Regions from separate parts of the Methylophilus flavus genome, predicted to be linked through region 1. Evidence: predicted binding sites of a transcription regulator. Region 1 holds the regulator's gene; the other holds the start of a gene.

Region 1 (3,143 bases):
CCAGTGTTGAAGGAGGCGAAAACCCGCGCAATATCAAGGTAGGTTTTGCGCAGGAAATCGTTGCCCGTTTCCATGGCCAGGCCGCTGCTGAAAAAGCATTACAGGATTTCCAGACGCGCGCCAAAGGCGGCATTCCTGATGACGTGCCTGAAATTGCATTGACGATTGAAGGTGACAGCATAGGCATCAGCCAGTTATTGAAGCAGGCTGGTTTAGTGGAAAGCACCAGTGAAGCGATGCGTGCGATTCTGCAGGGTGGGGTGAAACTGGATAGCGTCAAGGTGGAAGACAAAAATCTGCAATTAGCAAAAAGCGTAGTGGTTGCCCAGGTGGGTAAGCGGAAATTTGCCAGGATAACGATTCGGTAAACGCTGTTATTTTAAAAATAAAGGCCGCTGAATAGCGGCCTTTTTGATTCTGGCGATGCTTAAAAAATCAAAGCGATTTACGCAAATTCGCAGGCGGGATACTCAGTGATTCACGGTATTTGGCAATCGTCCTGCGTGCAACTACTATGCCTTGTTGCGCCAGCGTGTCGGTAATCTGGTTATCGGACAGCGGTTTTTTCTCATTCTCTTCTGCCACCATCTGCTTGATCAGCGCGCGAATAGCCGTGGCCGAGCATGAACCGCCTGCATCTGTGGCAACCGAACTGCCAAAGAAGTATTTCAGTTCATACACGCCCCTGGCAGTGAGCATGTACTTATGGGTAGTGACGCGTGAAACGGTACTTTCGTGTAGGTCCAGCTCTTCTGCGATTTCGCGTAATACCAGTGGGCGCATGGCAATGTCGCCGTGCTCAAAGAAGTTACGCTGACGGTCCACAATCGCCTGCGAGACGCGCAAAATCGTCGAGAAGCGCTGCTGGATATTCTTGATCATCCATTTCGCTTCCTGCATCTGGCTTTGCAGGTACTGGCCTGAGCTATCTCTGTTACGTTTGAGGATGTCGGCGTACATCTGGTTGATGCGCAATTTCGGGATCACGCCATCATTCAGGGTGGCTACCCAGATACCTTTGATCTTTTTCACCACCACATCATGCTGGATAAAATGATCATGGCTAAAGTTCGAAAATTCGCTGCCTGGCCTTGGATTTTGCTGGCGTATCAATTGCTGCGCGCCTTTGAGTGAGGCTTCATCGCAGCCAAGTTGCTTGCGTAGCTTAATAAAGTCTTTATTGGCAAGCAGCGCCAGATGGTCCTTGACCAGGGCGATAGCGACTTTCAGGTAGGGTGTGCTTGCTGGCAGGGCATTCAGTTGCAGCAACAGGCATTCACGCAAATCGCGTGCACCTATGCCTATCGGGTCCAGATTCTGGATCAACTTGAGTGCCGTTTCCAGTTCCAGCAAATCCACTTCCAGTTCCTCCGGCAGGTTCTCAACGACTTCCTGCAGATCCTGTTCGAGGTAGCCATCGTCATTGATGCTGTCGAGCAGCAGTTTGACCAGGCTCATATCGCGATGTGACAAATGTGCCAGCTGAATCTGGTCTATCAGGTGGTCACGCAGGCTGATATTGGTGGCATCCTGGCGGGAGAAGTCACCGTCTTCATCATCATTGTTGTTACGGCCTGCTTCATCCCAGTTACTGGTGCTGCCAAACTCGCCGTAATCGTCTTCAAATTCCGGCGGGGTAAATTCTTCATTCAGGTTGGGCAATTCACCTTCATTGCCGCTGAGGTCATCGCGCAATTCTTCACGCAGTGTGTCGGCCGGTGAGGGGATATCTTGCTGCTGCATGGCGACGTCAAAGGAGCTGGCGTCTTCGACTTCAGCCTGCGCCGCTAACGGGGCGTCGGGCGTATTGTCTTCAAACTCGCCTTCTTCATTATTATCGGCCATCTCGAGCAAGGGGTTTTCCTGCAAGATAGCTTCCAGCTCCTGGCTCAATTCCAGCGTCGACAGCTGCAACAGGCGGATAGACTGCTGCAACTGCGGCGTCAGTGCCAGGTTTTGCGACATGCGTAATTGCAGGTTTTGCTTCATAAGGGATTACAGCCTAAAGTTTTTGCCCAGATATACTTCACGCACACCTTCATTCTGGATGATTTCATCGGGCGTGCCGGCGGCAAATACTGCGCCTTCATTCACGATGTAGGCGCGGTCACAGATATCCAGCGTTTCGCGAACGTTGTGGTCTGTAATCAGGATGCCGATATTCTGGCTGCTCAAATAACGGATGATTTTCTGGATCTCGATCACTGCAATCGGGTCGATACCGGCAAACGGCTCATCCAGCAAAATAAACTTCGGGTCAGTCGCCAGGCAACGGGCGATCTCCACACGGCGGCGTTCACCACCGGACAAGCTGACCGCCTGGCTGTTGCGGATGTGCTGTATATGCAATTGATCCAGCAATGATTCGAGTTTGGCTTCACGTTCTTCTGACGTGTAAGGGCGGGTTTCCAGGATAGACAGGATGTTATCTGTCACTGTCATCTTGCGGAAAATGGAGGCTTCCTGCGGCAGGTAGGCCAGGCCCATGCGCGCGCGTTCATGCATGGGGGCGTGGCTGACATCGGTGCCGTTCAGGGTGATGTGCCCGTCATCAAGGGCGACCAGGCCGACAATCATGTAAAAGCTGGTGGTTTTGCCTGCACCGTTCGGGCCCAGTAAACCGATCACTTCGCCGCTATGCAGCTCCAGCGTCGTGTTCCTGACGACTGTGCGACCCTGGTAAGCTTTTTTTAAATGGCTGACGCTTAAATGGCTATTGTCTGGTGAAGCAGTTGTTTGCATATTGCCAGTCTTTACTGTGGATCTTTCTTGATTTCGTTTGCGGTGCCGCTCGCTGCCGGTTCTGTCCTGAGCTGTAATGAACGGTTCATGCGCAGCCCTTGCTGTGCATTGGCCTTGTTATCAATCACAGGAGGGGTAGTTTTGTTCTTGGGCTGAATAATCGCCTTGACCCGGCTGTTGGCAGTGCCATTAGGATTGGCTTTGGTGCCACCGATCACTTCCGCATATTCCGCATTGGCGTCGTAGCTGATGTAATCACCGGTGACAATGTCTTCGCCACGTTTGACCCAGGCATCGGTATACAGTTGCACTTTATCCATACGGCCATTGTATTCAATGCGCTGGCCGCTGCCTTGCATCCATTCGTTTTTACCGGTGCGCTTCTGCTTGAAGGTGGTCGG
Region 2 (3,143 bases), on a different contig from region 1:
GCTGACAGGCAGGGCCTCGGCTTGCAATCCGGCGGAAGTGGCATTAATGACCACGTCATAGCCTTCGGATAATTCAGCAAAGGTTTTCACTTCCAAGCTGACCTGGTGCAATTCTGCATCCGCCTCAAATCGACCGGCCATGGCTTGTGCTTTGTCCAGGCTGCGGTTGGCTAACGTCAACACAGCTGGGTTTTGCGCCAATAGCGGCAAGATGACGCCTTGAGCGGCACCTCCAGCGCCCAGTAACAATACTTTCTGGCCATCAATCGTGCGCTGCCAATGTTTGAGGATGTCATTGACAAGGCCGCAGCCATCCGTGTTATCACCACTGATATGCCCACCGTGAAAACTTAAGGTGTTGACTGCGCCTGCGGCTTTGGCCCGGTCTGAAAGTGTTTCGCTGACCTCAAATGCTTCGAACTTGAATGGTACAGTCACATTCACGCCTCGATAGCCGTCCAGCTGCAACTGTTTGATAGTTGCGGCAAATCCATCCAGAGGGGCTAATCTTTTTTCGTAGGTAATTGTTTTACCTAACTGCCTGGCAAACGCCTGGTGTATCAAAGGCGATTTGCTATGCTCGATTGGATGCCCAATCACTGCGAATTTTTCATTGCTCATGTGCGTTTATTAATCGGGTTGATGCCGGTTAGTTGGTCCACGGCAATCCGGCATGTTTCCACCCGTTAATCAGCGTGCGCTGCTTATGCTCGTTGGCTTCACCTTCAAAGCCTTGCAGCATATTGTAGGCTTTGCCGAACCCTAGCTGTTGTGCCAGTAAAGCAGCATTGTGACTGCGGCCACCGGTGCGGCACATAAATACAATCGTACTGTCTTTATCAACCTGAGCCTGTAATTGTTTGGCAAAATCAGGATTAGCCACCATGCCCGGGTAAAAAGCCCACTCGATATGTGTCGCCAAAGGCACGCGGCCGACCAGTTCAAGCTCTGCCCGCGAGCGCACATCAACCAGCACCACTGACTCACCTTGATTGATCAATTGATAGGTTTCTTCGGGCGTGATTGCCCCGGCGTAGGGCAGGTTATTTTGTGTGCCGCGCGTTTGGGCATTGCTTAAAATATTTTCTACATTAGTCAATGTGACACCTTTATTTCTGATCAGACTATATAAAGTAGCGAGTATACCTTTGAAAGGGAGCGCTTGAACTAATGCACTATTTTTGTGCTTATTTTGTTGCAATGCACACAAATGGTGCGATCGGTTTTTACTATTTTATGCAGGTTACCTGTAAACCACGTAAAATGCATATTTTTGGGTGGCATGCTTCCTGCTAATATTACACTCTAAGATTTTGCGGGATTCAGTGTTAGCAGAATCCCAAATCCATTATTTGTATTTGCCCACGTTTCGGGACATCCGCAACATGTCCCGTTTTTTGCGTGTACAACTTAAAAACCGTTTTAGACCTTGATCATTGAGGAGAATGTAATGTCCGTTGCAAACGTAATGAAATTGGTTGCCGAAAACGACATCAAATTTGTCGATTTCCGTTTTACCGACACCAGAGGTAAAGAGCAGCACGTGACCGTGCCAGTTTCTCACTTCGACGAAGATAAATTTACTGAAGGTCATGCATTTGACGGTTCCTCCATCGCAGGATGGAAAGGTATTCAAGCGTCTGACATGCAATTGATGCCTGATGCAAACACTGCATTTATCGACCCGTTTTTTGACGAGCCGACATTGGTGCTGACTTGCGATGTCGTGGACCCTACCGATGGTAAAGGTTATGACCGTGACCCACGCAGCCTGGCGAAACGCGCAGAAGCTTATTTGAAATCGAGCGGCCTGGGTGACACAGCTTATTTTGGTCCTGAGCCAGAATTCTTCATTTTTGACAGCGTGCAATGGGATGCCACCATGGGTGGTAGTTTCGTTAAGATCAACTCCGAAGAAGCTGCCTGGTCATCAGGTGAAAAATTCGAAGGCGGCAATACAGGCCACCGTCCAGGTGTAAAAGGCGGTTACTTCCCAGTGCCACCAGTCGACTCATTGCATGACATCCGTTCTGCCATGGTATTGACTCTGGAAGAACTGGGCGTGCCAGTTGAAGTGCACCATCATGAAGTGGCGACTGCGGGTCAATGTGAAATCGGTACCAAGTTTGCAACACTGACACAACGCGCTGACTGGACACAGATTCTTAAATACGTTGTTACAAACACAGCGCATGCTTACGGTAAAACTGCCACCTTTATGCCTAAACCAATGTTTGGTGACAACGGTTCTGGTATGCACGTGCACCAGTCTGTATGGAAAGATGGCAAAAACCTGTTTGCAGGTAACGGCTATGCTGGCCTGAGCGATTTCGCCCTGTACTACATCGGCGGCATCATCAAACATGCGCGCGCTTTGAATGCGATCACTAACCCAGGCACTAACTCATACAAGCGCCTGGTGCCACATTACGAAGCACCGGTAAAACTGGCTTACTCTGCTAAAAACCGTTCTGCTGCTATCCGTATTCCTTTCGTACACTCTGATAAGGCACGCCGTGTTGAAGCGCGCTTCCCTGACCCGATCGCCAACCCATACCTGGCGTTTTCAGCCTTGCTGATGGCAGGTCTTGATGGCGTTCAGAACAAGATTCACCCAGGTGAGCCAGCAACTAAAGACTTGTACCATCTGCCACCAGAAGAAGATGCATTGATCCCAACCGTGTGCTCATCATTAGAGCAAGCGCTTGAGTATCTGGATAAAGACCGCGAGTTCCTGACACGCGGTGGTGTTTTCACTGATGACTGGATTGATGCTTACATTGCATTGAAAATGGAAGAAGTGACTAAATTACGTCAAACACCACATCCTGTTGAGTTTGGTTTGTACTACTCCTGCTAATTGCAAGGTTCGCACTAAAACAGGGCAGCTTCGGCTGCCCTGTTTTTTTATGAACGGGTGATAGCGTCAACCTTTTGAATTTTAGGCACGTTGATAAGCATTACAATCTACTCTAAACTGTTGCCATGAAAAGACTTTTTTACTTTATTACCGCCCTGCTGGCAGCTAGCCAAAGTCTTGCGGATATTTATAAATATACCGACAGCAACGGTGTAACAACATATACCAACATCCGGCCAGATGGAAAACAGAAACCCGAATTAGTCATTAGCGGACCGAAGGA

What was found. The regulator sigma-54, encoded in region 1, starts transcription at its own class of promoters, with help from an activator protein. The targets are predictions, from matches to a motif close to TGGCACNNTTCCTGCT.
Region 2: the regulator sigma-54 is predicted to act here: its motif matches at 1,279-1,294, upstream of glnA (type I glutamate--ammonia ligase).

Annotation. Positions count from the first base shown of each region.
Region 1 covers NZ_JBHTLN010000002.1:73,864-77,006, forward strand. The annotation lists gene tyrS (tyrosine--tRNA ligase) at 1-368, shown strand, start outside; gene ACFQ2T_RS10320 (RNA polymerase factor sigma-54) at 436-1,989, opposite strand; gene lptB (LPS export ABC transporter ATP-binding protein) at 1,996-2,742, opposite strand; gene lptA (lipopolysaccharide transport periplasmic protein LptA) at 2,754-3,143, opposite strand, start outside.
Region 2 covers NZ_JBHTLN010000001.1:2,038,647-2,041,789, reverse strand. The annotation lists gene aroE (shikimate dehydrogenase) at 1-621, opposite strand, end outside; gene ACFQ2T_RS09895 (rhodanese-like domain-containing protein) at 650-1,099, opposite strand; gene glnA (type I glutamate--ammonia ligase) at 1,451-2,860, shown strand; gene ACFQ2T_RS09885 (DUF4124 domain-containing protein) at 2,986-3,143, shown strand, end outside.